3 regions of the Streptomyces sp. NPDC056347 genome follow, and region 2 is predicted to be linked to each of the others. Evidence: riboswitches for the same ligand, from Rfam matches in the RefSeq annotation. Region 2 holds a riboswitch; each other region holds the start of a gene.
What was found. Region 2 has a riboswitch for thiamine pyrophosphate ahead of thiO (glycine oxidase ThiO). Riboswitches for the same ligand answer to the same signal wherever they lie in the genome.
Positions count from the first base shown of each region.

Region 1: it holds a riboswitch for thiamine pyrophosphate, as region 2 does, so the genes downstream of both, thiC (phosphomethylpyrimidine synthase ThiC) here and thiO (glycine oxidase ThiO) in region 2, are expected to answer to the same signal.
Region 3: it holds a riboswitch for thiamine pyrophosphate, as region 2 does, so the genes downstream of both, ACFCV8_RS17645 (thiamine ABC transporter substrate binding subunit) here and thiO (glycine oxidase ThiO) in region 2, are expected to answer to the same signal.

Region 1 is NZ_JBHJQP010000001.1:24,155-28,748, forward strand. It holds gene ACFCV8_RS00155 (IclR family transcriptional regulator) at 135-905, shown strand; gene ACFCV8_RS00160 (SsgA family sporulation/cell division regulator) at 1,007-1,444, shown strand; gene ACFCV8_RS00165 (YibE/F family protein) at 1,525-2,922, opposite strand; TPP riboswitch at 2,993-3,126, shown strand; gene thiC (phosphomethylpyrimidine synthase ThiC) at 3,119-4,594, shown strand, end outside.
Region 2 is NZ_JBHJQP010000047.1:10,634-15,227, forward strand. It holds gene thiE (thiamine phosphate synthase) at 1-395, opposite strand, end outside; gene ACFCV8_RS13625 (Rv2175c family DNA-binding protein) at 502-867, opposite strand; gene ACFCV8_RS13630 (NAD(P)/FAD-dependent oxidoreductase) at 935-2,191, opposite strand; TPP riboswitch at 2,285-2,396, shown strand; gene thiO (glycine oxidase ThiO) at 2,394-3,599, shown strand; gene thiS (sulfur carrier protein ThiS) at 3,596-3,814, shown strand; gene ACFCV8_RS13645 (thiazole synthase) at 3,818-4,594, shown strand, end outside.
Region 3 is NZ_JBHJQP010000067.1:27,464-32,057, forward strand. It holds gene ACFCV8_RS17635 (phosphatidate cytidylyltransferase) at 1-434, shown strand, start outside; gene rlmN (23S rRNA (adenine(2503)-C(2))-methyltransferase RlmN) at 530-1,636, shown strand; TPP riboswitch at 1,725-1,841, shown strand; gene ACFCV8_RS17645 (thiamine ABC transporter substrate binding subunit) at 1,915-3,024, shown strand; gene ACFCV8_RS17650 (ABC transporter permease) at 3,114-4,594, shown strand, end outside.

The DNA of each region.
Region 1 (4,594 bases), on a different contig from region 2:
ATTAACAGCCCGTCACCCTACTGACACGTGGGTTTGTACGACGTTCGGCCTCCGGACTCCAGCCGTGCGGCAGCCCGTGGGGGCGGCCCCCACAGGCGGGATGACCACCCCGTCGCCATGCCTGGGGGTGACTGTTGACCACGGCATCGAGGGCTGCTGCCCCGACGCTGATCGGATCGGTGCAGCGAGCGCTGAGGCTGATGGAAGCCGTGGTCGCCCACCACGACGGGGCGCCCGCGAAGCAGCTGGCCAGAGAAGCCGGACTGCCCCTTCCCACCGCTTACCACCTGCTGCGCACCCTGACCCACGAAGGCTATTTACGCCGGGAGAACGGCGTCTTCGTCATCGGGACCGCGGCCCAGCGCCTGGTCGGCGAAGGGACCCGGCAGGGCCGCCGCGGCAAGATGGCCGAGGCGCTGGGCCGCTGGCGCGACATCATCGGCGCCCCGGTCTACTGCGCCGTCTACCGCGAGGGCGAGATCGATCTCGTGGCGGTCGCCGACTCCCCCGACGCCCCCGCCGTCGCCGCGTCGGAGTCCTTCCGCGAGACCGGTCACGCGCACGCGATCGGCCAGTGCCTGCTGAGCCGGATCGACGAGAAGGCCCGCGAGGACCATCTGGATCGTCACCCTGTGCGTCCGCTGACCCGCTACTCGCTGCGGGATCGCGCGTCCTTCCTCGAACGGCTGCGGTCGCTGGAACGGATGGAACCCGTCATCGAACGGCAGGAGTACGCCCTGGGAACGGTCTGCGCCGCGATCCCGATCGCGGCGGGATTCACCGCTGCGGCGATGGCGATTTCGTTACCACTGGAGCAGGAAAGCCGATTGCTCCCCGCAGTCGAACAACTACGTGGCGAAGTCGCCGACCTCTTGCGTTCATTCGTGTTCTCTATCAGTATCTGAAAAATCACTCCTTGTGATCTGCTATCGCGTGCACCACGATGGCGTCAAGAGGGCCACGGGGGATCATTCCTGGCCAGATTCATCTACTGCGGGGTTGAACGATGCGCGAGTCGGTTCAAGCTGAGGTCATGATGAGTTTCCTCGTCTCCGAGGAACTCTCTTTCCGGATCCCGGTGGAGCTCCGGTACGAGGTATGCGATCCGTACGCGATCCGCATGACCTTCCATCTGCCCGGTGACGCCCCCGTCACCTGGGCGTTCGGCCGCGAGCTGCTGCTCGACGGCCTCAACAGCCCCAGTGGGGACGGTGATGTGCACATCGGCCCCACCGAGCCCGAGGGACTTTCCGACGTACACATCCGTCTTCAGGTCGGTGAGGACCGGGCGCTCTTCCGGGCCGGTACGGCACCACTTGTGGCCTTTCTCGACCGGACCGACAAGCTCGTGCCGCTCGGGCAGGAGTGCACGCTCGGTGACTTCGAGGGCAATCTGGAGGACGCGCTGGGCCGGATCCTCGCCGAGGAGCAGAACGCCGGCTGACGAAGGGCACCGCCGCGGACCGGTCCGCCGGTCGAACACGGGCACCTGCCGGACGGGTGAATCTGCCGTCCGAGGGGCGGTCACGGCTTCGTCCTTCGGCGACGGCCTTTCCCCGCCCCGGCCCACGAAGGCGCCGAAGCTCCGGCTTCCGCGCCGGTCGCCGCGCGGTCCGCGGAGACGACCAGAGCGGCGAGCGCCGTCGTCACCGGCACCGAGGCGACCAGCCCGATCGAGCCGACCAGTGTCCGTACGATCTCCTCCGCCACCAGCTCGCTGTTGGCCACCGTCCCCATGCTGCTCTGCGCGACGGAGAACAGCAGCAGCAAGGGCAGCGCGGCGCCCGCGTAGGCGAGCACCAGCGTGTTGACGACCGAGGCGATGTGGTCGCGTCCGATCCTGATGCCCGCCCGGTAGAGGCCCCGAACGCCCAACGTCGGGTTCGCCTGGTGGAGTTCCCAGACCGCCGACGTCTGGGTGACGGTCACATCGTCGAGCACCCCGAGCGAACCGATGATGACACCGGCCAGCAGCAGCCCGCTCAGGTCGATGTGCGGGTAGAGGCCGTGGATGAGGCCGGTGTTGTCATCGGTGTTGCCGCTCAGGCTCGCCCACCCGATGAAGAGCGATCCGAGCAGCCCGATCAGCAGCAGCGAGACCAGCGTGCCGACCACCGCGACCGAGGTACGGGCGGTCGGGCCATGGCACATGTAGAGCGCGATCAGCATGATCGCACTGGCCCCGACCACCGCGACGAGCAGCGGATTCGACCCCTGGAGAATGGCCGGGAGGATGAAGAGGGTCAGCACGGCGAACGACACGGCCAGCGCGATCAGCGCCATCACCCCGCGCATGCGGCCCACCGCCACCACGGTCAGCGCGAAGATCCCGGCCAGCAGCGCCATCGGGAACTTCCGGTTCACATCCGTCACGGAGTACTGGAGGTCGTGGGGCGCGTCGGGGGCGTACGCGGCCACCACGCCCTGCCCCTCGCGCAGTTTGCGCGGCGAGTCGGGCTGGAGGATCTCGGTGAAGGTCCGCCCCTTGTCCCGGCCGGTCGTCACCTCGATCGTGGCCCTCTCGCACGGCCCCCGCTCCTCCCCGGCCGACGGGGGGTCGTCGCCGAGGGGCGTCTGAACGGCGTTCACGTCCTTGCAGTTCACCTTGTCGACGGTCACCACCTTTCCCTGCTGGGTCTGCCGGTCGAAGCCGATGCCGGTCCGTTCGTGCGGCGGTGCGCCGCCCGGCCAGAGCGCCACCAGACCGACTACTACTGCGGTGGCGAACGGGATCAGTACGGCCGCGATGACCTTGCGCAGCTGCCGGGAGCCGGGCGCGGCGGGACCGTGACCGTGGGAGTGGCCGTGGAGTTGCTCGTGGGGGTGGTCGTACGCGGATCCGGGCGATTGGTCGTACGTTCGATCGTGAGGTGCGCCCTGCGGCCGGGCCTGTGGTTCGTGGTCCGTGTGGGGAGAGGTCACCGGCCGATCATCGCAAGAAGGGCCGGGCCCTCTGTTCATCGCGCCGGACGGGGCGCTAGCGTGGAGGAACCTTTGCACACGCGGGAGCTCGGAGCACCGGGCTGAGAGGGCGCTGACATCCGTACGCCCGTACGGGACAGGCTGCGCCGACCGCCGAACCTGTTACCGGGTAATGCCGGCGTAGGGAGTAGGTCTCATGACCACATCGGACGCACGCACGCCTGCCTCGGACCAGAGCGTCGAGGCCGGGAAGTCCATCGGCTGGCACAAGGGGTACGTCCAGGGCTCGCGCCCGGACCTCCGGGTGCCGGTCCGTCAGGTGCACCTCAGCAACGGCAAGGACGTGACGCTGTACGACACGTCGGGGCCGTACACCGATCCCTCGGTCGACACCGATGTCCGGCGCGGACTCGCGCCGCTGCGGGAGAACTGGATCATCGCCCGCGGCGACACCGAGGAGTACCCCGGCCGCCCGTCCCGCCCCGAGGACGACGGGCTCAGGCACACCTCGCCGCGTGGCGGGCTGCGCAATCTCGACGCGGTCTTCCCCGGCCGCCCGAGGCTGCCGCGCCGCAGCCGGGACGGCCGGCCGGTCACCCAGCTCGCGTACGCCCGACGGGGCGAGATCACCCCGGAGATGGAGTACGTGGCCATCCGGGAGAACGTCGATCCCGAGGTGGTGCGCGAGGAGATCGCGGCGGGCCGGGCCGTCCTGCCCGCCAACGTCAACCACCCCGAGATCGAACCGATGATCATCGGCAAGCGGTTCCTGGTGAAGGTCAATGCCAACATCGGCAACTCCGCGGTGACTTCCTCCATCGAGGAGGAGGTGGAAAAGATGACGTGGGCAACGCGCTGGGGCGCCGATACCGTCATGGATCTGTCCACCGGCCGCAACATTCACACCACCCGTGAGTGGGTTCTGCGTAATTCACCCGTTCCGATCGGAACGGTCCCGCTCTACCAGGCGCTCGAGAAGGTCGACGGCCGGGCGGAGGAGCTGACCTGGGACATCTACAAGGACACCGTCATCGAACAGGCCGAGCAGGGCGTCGACTACATGACCGTCCACGCCGGCGTACGCCTCCCCTATGTGCCGCTGACCGCCCGCCGGAAGACCGGCATCGTCTCCCGCGGCGGTTCGATCATGGCGGCCTGGTGCCTCGCGCACCACAAGGAGTCCTTCCTGTACGAGCACTTCGAGGAGCTCTGCGAGATCCTCGCGAGCTACGACGTGACGTACTCGCTGGGCGACGGTCTGCGGCCCGGCTCGATCGCCGACGCCAACGACGAGGCGCAGTTCGCCGAGCTGCGTACGCTCGGCCAACTGAACACGATCGCCAAGCGGTTCGGCGTCCAGACCATGATCGAAGGCCCGGGCCATGTCCCGATGCACAAGATCAAGGAGAACATCGACCTCCAGCAGGAGATCTGCGAGGAGGCGCCCTTCTACACCCTCGGCCCGCTGACCACCGATGTCGCGCCGGCGTACGACCACATCACCTCCGGCATCGGCGCGGCGATGATCGCGTGGTGGGGGACGGCGATGCTCTGCTACGTCACGCCGAAGGAGCACCTCGGCCTGCCGAACCGGGACGACGTGAAGACCGGCGTCATCACCTACAAGATCGCGGCGCACGCGGCGGACCTCGCCAAGGGGCACCCGGGGGCG
Region 2 (4,594 bases):
AAGTAGTCCACGCCGGGCTGGGCGACGGCCGCGTCGACCTCGGACTCGGCGTGCGTGGAGCGGCCGATCAGCACGTCCTGGCCGAGGACGGCGCGCGCGGCGGGCACCGGGAGGTCGCCCTGGCCCAGGTGCAGCACGTCGGACCCGATGGCATGGGCGACGTCCGCCCGGTCGTTCACCGCGAGGAGCTTGCCGTGGCGGCGGCAGGCGTCGGCGAGGACGGCGAGGTGGTCGAGCTCCTCGGCCGCCTCCATGCCCTTGTCGCGGAGCTGGACGATGTCCACGCCGGCGCCGAGGACCGCGTCGAGGAAGGCGGGGAGGTCGCCCTGGCGCCGACGGGCGTCCGTGCAGAGATAGAGCCGGGCGTCGGACAGCAGCGCGCGTGCCGAGGACATGGTGCGGTTCCCCCCTGGGAGTACGTGGTGGAGCGAAGTGCCGACGGGCTGCGAGGGAGCGGGTCCGCGTGGCCCGCCCCCTCACCCGCTCACGCGGGACCGGCGGTCAGACGGCGAGCGCCTGGGCGCGGCGCTTCACCTCCGTGCCGCGATTCTCGCTCAGCGCCTGGGCAGGGGTGCCCGGCAGGGTCGGGTCGGGGGTGAAGAGCCACTCCAGCATCTCTTCGTCGTTGTAGCCGTCGTCCCTCAGGAGGGTCAGGGTGCCGAAGAGGCCCTTGACCACCTTGTCGCCGTCGATGAAGGCGGCAGGCACCTGGAGCGTCCGGTTCTCACCGCGGCGCACGGCGATCAGCTGGCCCTCCTTGACCAGCTGGCGCACGCGCGTCACCTCGACATCGAGCATTTCGGCGATATCGGGCAGGTGGAGCCAGGCGGGGACAAGAGCATCGATCTTTGCGTCAATCTCGGTCACGGGGACAAGCCTGCCATCCCGCACTGACAGCCGATACCCGGACTCCGCCCTTCAGGGTCACGGGGCGCTACGGGCGGACCGCCGACTTCAGCGGCACGGAGGGGTCGGCCACCGCCTCGGGGTCGAGCCGTGCCCCCGCCTCGATGAGCTTGCGCCCCTGCGCCAGGTCGCGCGGCCGCCCGACGGCGAGCACCGCGACCAGGACGCCGCCGCGAAGCCAGCACACCGACCAGGCGGGCCCGGCCGGATCGCCTCGCCACAGCAGGGTGTCGGCGCCCCCGTGGTGGCCGGCGTACTGCACGAAGCGGTCGAACTGCTCGGACCAGAAGTACGGGACCGGGTCGTAGGCCGGCGCCGCCGGGCCGTCCCCGGCGTCCGCCGCGAGGATGTGGGCGGCGGCCGTGCGCGGGCCCTGCAGGGCGTTGTCCCAGTGGTGGACGAGCAGGCGCTCGCCGTAGCGGGCGGAGGGGAAGGAGGCGCAGTCGCCGACCGCGTACACATCGGGCAGCGAGGTGCGCAGCGCCTCGTCGGCGGTCACCGATCCGTCGGGGCCGAGCTCGATGCCGGAGCCGGCCAGCCAGCCGGTGGCGGGGCGGGCCCCGATGCCGACGACGACCGCTCCGGCCGGGATCACCCGGCCGTCGGCGAGGACCACCCGGCCGGGCTCGACGCGGTCGACCCGGGTGCCGGTGAGGAGTTCGGCGCCGCTGTCCGCGTACCAGGCGGCCATCGGGGCGGCGACCTCGGCGGGCAGGGCGCCCGCGAGGGGCCGGCCGGCGGCCTCGACGACGGTGACGGCGCACCCGGCGGCGCGGGCCGCGGTCGCGAACTCGGCACCGATCCAGCCCGCGCCGACGATCACGACGTCGTGCTGTTCGCCGAGGACCGGCCGCAGCCGTGCCGCGTCGTCCAGGGTGCGCAGCAGGTGGACGCCCGCGACTCCCTCGGTCCCGGGCAGGACGACCGGTTCGGCGCCGGTCGCGATCACCAGGACGTCGTAGGGGACGGCGCCCGCGGCGGTGTCCAGCTCGTGTGCGTCCGGCCGCAGGCCGGTGACCTCGACGCCCAGGCGCAGTTCGATGTCCAGCGCCTCGAAGTCGATGTCGAAGGCGGAGTCCTCGGCCTTGCCGAGCAGGACCGCCTTGGACAACGGGGGCCGGTCGTAGGGCTGGTGGGGCTCGGCGCCGATCAGCGCGACCGGGCCGGTGAAGCCCTGCTCCCGCAGGGCCACCGCGGTCTGCACCCCGGCCATGCCCGCACCGACGATGACGACGCGGCGCCCGGCCCGCCCGTCCGGCTGCTCTGACTGCTGCTGCTCGCTCACCCGTACACCTTACGCATCTGACGATGCGTCAGGAAAGGGCGGGTTCCCCGCGACCGCTCGTCCCGCCCGCGGGCGGGGTTTAGGGTGGCCCCGTAGAGCACTCGCGGGAGCCCGGACGCACCGGGCTGAGAGGGAGGCTGGCGGCCTCCGACCGTACGAACCTGATCCGGGTCATGCCGGCGAAGGGAGGGGCTGGAAGCCCATGCGTTCCCCTCGGAACGGAAGCGGATACGACGTCCTCGTCATCGGGGGCGGGATCATCGGTCTGGTGACCGCCTGGCGGGCCGCGCAGCGCGGTCTGCGTACGGCGCTCGCCGACCCCGAACCGGGCGGCGGGGCCGCCCGGGTGGCGGCCGGAATGCTGGCCGCCGTCACCGAACTCCACTACGGCGAGGAGCTGCTGCTCGGCCTCAACCTCGCCTCCGCCGCCCGCTATCCGGCCTTCGTGGCCGAGCTGGAGGCGGCCAGCGGGCGGGAGACCGGCTTTCGCGCCTGCGGCACCCTGGCCGTCGCACTGGACTCCGACGACCGCGCCCATCTGCGGGATCTGCATGCCCTGCAACGGCGTTCGGGCCTGGAGTCGGAGTGGCTCACCGGGCGTGAGTGCCGCCGACTGGAGCCGATGCTGGCGCCGGGCGTCCGGGGCGGCCTGCGGGTCGACGGCGACCACCAGATCGATCCACGCCGGCTGGCCGCCGCCCTGCTGACCGCCTGCGAGCGTGCCGGGGTGGTCCTCCACCGCGAGCGGGCGGCGCGGCTGGCCGTGTCGGGCGGCCGGGCCTCGGGGGCGGTGCTCGCCGGGGGTACGGAGCTGGCGGCCGACCAGGTCGTACTGGCCGCGGGCAGCCTCAGCGGCCGCCTCCCGGGGCTGCCGGAGGAGGTCGTGCCGCCGGTCCGTCCGGTGAAGGGCCAGGTGCTGCGGCTGACCGTGCCCGTGCGGTACGCGCCGTTCCTGAGCCGGACGGTGCGGGCCGTGGTCCGCGGCAGCCACGTCTATCTCGTACCGCGCGAGAACGGCGAGCTGGTCGTCGGCGCCACCAGCGAGGAACTGGGCTGGGACACCACCGTCACCGCGGGCGGGGTCTACGAACTGCTGCGGGACGCCCACGAGCTGGTCCCCGGCATCACCGAACTGCCGCTCACCGAGACCCTGGCCGGCCTGCGCCCCGCCTCCCCCGACAACGCCCCGCTGCTCGGCCCGACCGCCCTGCCCGGCCTCCACCTCGCCACCGGCCACCACCGCAACGGGGTGCTGCTCACCCCCCTCACCGGTGACGTCATGGCGGAGGTCCTCACCGGCGGCGAGCCGCCCGAGCAGGCCCGCCCCTTCACCCCGCACCGCTTCCCGTCCGCCGCCCCCTCCGGGAGCCCCGCCGGCTCCTCCGTACGTCAGGAGCAGCCCGCATGACCGAGCCCGTGTCCCTCTGCGTGTCCGTGAACGGCGAACCGCGCCCGCTCTCCGCGGGCACCACCCTGGACGTACTGGTCGCCACCCTGACCGCCGCGCCCTCCGGGGTCGCCGCAGCCGTCAACGAGACCGTCGTACCGCGCGGCCGATGGGCCGCCACCGCGCTGGCCGACGGCGACCGGGTCGAGGTCCTGACCGCGGTCCAGGGGGGCTGACCCGTGTCCGACGACCTCCTCGCCCTCGGCTCCGCCGTCCTCGGCTCCCGGCTGATCATGGGCACCGGCGGGGCGCCCAGCCTCGACGTGCTGGAACGCTCGCTGATCGCCTCCGGCACCGAGCTGACCACGGTCGCGATGCGCCGCCTGGACCCGACGGTGCAGGGCTCGGTCCTCTCCGTCCTGGAGCGGCTATCGATCCGGGTGCTGCCGAACACCGCGGGCTGCTTCACCGCCGGTGAGGCCGTGCTGACCGCCCGGCTCGCCCGTGAGGCCCTCGGCACCGACTGGATCAAGCTGGAGGTGGTGGCCGACGAGCGGACCCTGCTGCCCGATCCGATCGAGCTGCTGGACGCGGCGGAGATCCTGGTGGACGACGGGTTCACCGTGCTGCCGTACACCAATGACGACCCGGTGCTGGCCCGGCGTCTCCAGGACGTGGGCTGCGCCGCGGTGATGCCGCTGGGCTCCCCCATCGGCTCCGGGCTCGGCATCCGCAACCCGCACAACTTCCGGCTGATCGTGGAGCAGGCCCGGGTGCCGGTGATCCTCGACGCGGGCGCGGGGACGGCCTCCGACGCGGCGTTCGCGATGGAGCTGGGGTGCTCGGCGGTGATGCTGGCGTCCGCGGTGACCCGGGCCCAGGAGCCCGAGCTGATGGCCTCGGCGATGCGGCACGCGGTGGCGGGCGGACGCCTGGCGTACCGGGCGGGCCGGATTCCGCGCCGCCACTTCGCCGAGGCGTCGTCGCCGGTGGAGGGGCGCGCGGTGCTGGACCCG
Region 3 (4,594 bases), on a different contig from region 2:
CCATGCTCCTGACAGCCGATGACGGACCGCAGCGGGTGCTCACCTTCCTGCTGCTGACCGTGGTCAGCGACACGGGCGCGTACGCCGTCGGCTGGCGGTTCGGGAAGAACAAGCTCGCGCCGCGCATCAGCCCCGGAAAGACCCGGGAGGGCCTGTTCGGAGCCGTCGCCTTCGCGATGGTCGCCGGTGCGCTGTGCATGCAGTTCCTGATCGACGGCGGTTCCTGGTGGCAGGGACTCCTGCTCGGGCTCGCGGTCGCGGCCAGCGCCACCCTCGGCGACCTGGGCGAATCGATGATCAAGCGGGATCTCGGGATCAAGGACATGGGCACGCTGCTGCCGGGGCACGGCGGCATCATGGACCGGCTCGACTCGCTGCTGCCGACCGCTCCGGTGGTCTGGCTGCTGCTGGTGCTGTTCGTTGGCTCCGGCTGATCTCCACCCCCGCTGACCTGCGATTTCCTCGGTGAGGGCCCGCTGTCCACAGGACGGCGGGCCCTCACCGTTCTGTCTGCGACACTGGAAGAACCATGCCTAAGCCCGGAGAACTCACTTTCGTCGCGCCCCGCGGAGCCAAGAAGCCGCCGCGGCACCTCGCCGACCTCACGCCCGCCGAGCGCAAGGAGGCCGTCGCCGCGATCGGCGAGAAGCCGTTCCGCGCCCAGCAGCTCTCGCAGCACTACTTCGCGCGGTACACGCACGACCCGGCCGAGTGGACCAACATCCCCGCCGGGTCGCGGGACAAGCTCGCCGAGGCGATGTTCCCCGACCTGATGTCGGTGGTCCGCCACATCAGCTGTGACGACGACACCACCCGCAAGACGCTCTGGAAGCTGCACGACGGGACGCTCGTGGAGTCCGTCCTGATGCGCTACCCGGAGCGGGTGACGATGTGCATCTCCTCGCAGGCGGGCTGCGGGATGAACTGCCCGTTCTGTGCGACCGGGCAGGCCGGGCTGGACCGCAATCTGTCCACCGCCGAGATCGTCCACCAGATCGTCGACGGCATGCGGGCGCTGCGGGACGGGGAGGTTCCCGGCGGTCCGGCCAGGCTCTCCAACATCGTCTTCATGGGCATGGGCGAGCCGCTCGCCAACTACAACCGGGTGGTCGGCGCGATCCGTCGGCTGACCGATCCCGAGCCGGACGGACTGGGGCTCTCCCAGCGCGGGATCACCGTCTCCACCGTGGGCCTGGTGCCCGCGATGCTCCGGTTCGCCGACGAGGGCTTCAAATGCCGGCTCGCCGTCTCGCTGCACGCGCCGGACGACGAACTGCGCGACACCCTCGTCCCGGTCAACACCCGCTGGAAGGTGGCGGAGGTGCTGGACGCCGCCTGGGAGTACGCGGAGAAGTCCGGCCGCCGGATCTCCATCGAGTACGCCCTGATCCGCGACATCAACGACCAGGCGTGGCGCGGCGACCGGCTCGGCCGGCTGCTCAAGGGCAAGCGCGTGCACGTCAACCTGATTCCGCTGAATCCCACGCCCGGCTCCAAGTGGACCGCCTCGCGGCCCGAGGACGAGAAGGCCTTCGTCGAGGCGATCGCGGCCCACGGCGTCCCGGTGACCGTGCGCGACACCCGCGGCCAGGAGATCGACGGGGCCTGCGGGCAGCTGGCCGCGGCCGAGCGCTGAGCGCCTTCGGGCCGTGTCCGGGCCGATCGGGCGGACACGGCCGGAGCGGCGGGAACGGCCCGTGTAACCTGGGCCCGCAATCAACTTCATATTCCGACAGGGGAGCGCCACAGCGCTGAGAGTGCGGCACCGAGGACAGGTCGGCCGCAGACCCTCTGAACCTCGCCCGGGTCATTCCGGGTAGGAAGTTCGGTCATCAACTCATGCTGTTGCGCCCTGCCCGCTTCCCGCGGGCGGGGCCGCGTCTCTTCCTGGCCAAAACCCAGGAGGAATCCACAATGAGCACCACCCGCAGCACCAGACAGCTCGCGGCATCGGCCCTCGCCGCCGCGCTCGGCGTCACCGTACTCGCCGGATGCGGAAGCTCCGACGATTCGGCCACGGGCTCCGGCGGCACCAAGGGTTCCGGCTCCAAGACCGTGACCCTGGTCAGCCACGACTCCTTCAACGCCTCCAAGGAGGTCCTGAAGGAGTTCACGGAGGAGACCGGCTACACCGTCAAGGTACTGAAGAGCGGCGACGCGGGCGTCGCGCTCAATCAGGAGATCCTGACCAAGGGCTCGCCCCGGGGCGACGTCTTCTTCGGTGTCGACAACACCCTGCTCTCCCGCGCCCTCGACAGCGGGCTCTTCACCCCGTACGAGGCCAAGGGCGTGGACCGGGTCGCGAAGGAAACCCTGCTCGACGCCGAGCACCGGGTCACTCCGGTCGACACCGGTGACATCTGCGTCAACTACGACAAGAAGTACTTCGCCGACAAGAAGCTCGCACCGCCGAGCACCTTCGAGGACCTGGCGAAGCCCGCGTACAAGGACCTGCTGGTCACCGAGAACGCCGGGACCTCCTCGCCCGGCCTCGGCTTCCTGCTCGGCACGGTCGCCGCCTACGGGGAGAACGGCTACCAGGACTACTGGAAGAAGCTGAAGGCCAACGGCGTCAAGGTCGTCGACGGCTGGGAGCAGGCGTACAACGAGGAGTTCTCCGGTTCGGCGGGAGGCAAGAAGGCCAAGGCCGACCGGCCGCTCGTCGTCTCGTACGCCTCCAGCCCGCCCGTCGAGGTGCTGTACGCGAAGCCGCAGCCGGCCGAGGCCCCCACCGGGGTGGCCACCGGGACCTGCTTCCGCCAGATCGAGTTCGCCGGGCTGCTGGACGGGGCGGCGAACGAGAAGGGCGGCAAGGCCCTGCTGGACTTCCTGATCAGCAAGAAGTTCCAGGAGGACATGCCGCTCAACATGTTCGTGAACCCGGTCACCGGCGACGCGAAGCTGCCGCAGCTGTTCACCGAGTTCGGCGCCACGGTGGACCGGCCGAAGACCGTCGCCCCCGACCTGATCGCCAAGAACCGTGAGCAGTGGGTCCAGTCGTGGTCCTCGCTCGTCGTGAAGTAACGAAGACCGCGGGACACGGGCCGGGCGGCAGCGGTACGCGCCCGGCCCGCGGCCCCGCGCTGCGGCAGGGCGCGACGCGGTTCGGCCTGATGGCCGTGCCCGTCGCGTTCTTCGCGCTGTTCTTCGCCTACCCGGTCGCCGCGATCGTCGGCCGGGGCCTGAAGGCGGACGGCGTCTGGCAGTTCGGACGGCTCGGCGAGGTGCTGGCCCGGCCGGACATCCGCGAGGTCCTCTGGTTCACCTGCTGGCAGGCGCTCGCCTCGACCGCGCTGACCCTGCTGATCGCGCTGCCCGGCGCCTATGTCTTCGCCCGCTTCGACTTCCCCGGCAAACAACTGCTGCGGGCCGTCGTCACCGTGCCGTTCGTGCTGCCGACCGTGGTGGCGGGGACCGCCTTCCTGGCCCTGCTGGGACGCGGCGGATTCCTCGACGAACTCTGGGGCGTACGGCTCGACACCACCGTCTGGGCGATCCTGCTCGCCCATGTCTTCTTCAACTACGCGGTGGTCGTCCGCACGGTCGGCGGGCTGTGGGCCCAGCTCGACCCCCGGCAGGAGGAGGCCGCCAGGGTGCTGGGCGCCGGACGGTTCGCCGCCTGGCGGCGGGTCACCCTCCCGGCGCTCGCCCCCGCGGTGGCCGCCGCCGCGCTGATGGTCTTCCTCTTCACCTTCACCTCCTTCGGGGTCGTGCAGATCCTCGGCGGCCCCGGCTTCGCCACGCTGGAGGTGGAGATCTACCGGCAGACCGCGCAGCTGCTCGCCCTGCCGACCGCCGCCGTGCTGACCCTGGTGCAGTTCGCCGCGGTCGGCGCGATCCTCGCCGTGCACGCGTGGACCGTACGGCGCAGGGAGACCGCGCTGCGGCTGGTCGACCCGGCGCGCACGGCGCACGGGCCGCGCGGCGCCGGCCAGTGGGCGCTGCTGGGCGGGGTGCTGCTGACCGTGCTGCTGCTGATCCTGCTGCCGCTCGGGGTGCTCGTGGAGCGCTCCGTGAACACCGGGGACGGCCATGGGCTCGACTACTACCGGGCGCTGGGCTCGGCGGACGCGAGCGGCGGCACGTTCCTGGTCGCGCCGCTCGAAGCGGTCGCCAACTCCCTCGAGTACGCGCTGGTCGCCACGCTCATCGCGCTGGTGATCGGCGGACTCGCCGCCGCCGCGCTGACCCGGCGGGCGGGCCGGCTGGCCCGCGGCTTCGACGCGCTGCTGATGCTGCCGCTCGGGGTGTCCGCGGTCACGGTCGGCTTCGGCTTCCTGATCACCCTGGACAAGCCTCCGCTGGATCTGCGTACCTCCTGGATCCTGGTGCCGCTCGCCCAGGCGCTGGTCGGGGTGCCCTTCGTCGTACGGACCATGCTGCCGGTGCTGCGCGCCGTGGACGGGCGGCTGCGGGAGGCGGCGGCGGTGCTCGGGGCCTCGCCGCTGCGGGCCTGGCGGGAGGTGGACCTGCCGCTGGTGCGGCGGGCGCTGCTGGTCGCGGCCGGTTTCGCCTTCGCCGTCTCGCTCGGCGAGTTCGGGGCGACGGTGTTCATCGCACGGCCCGACCGTCCGACGCTGCCGGTCGCCGTGGC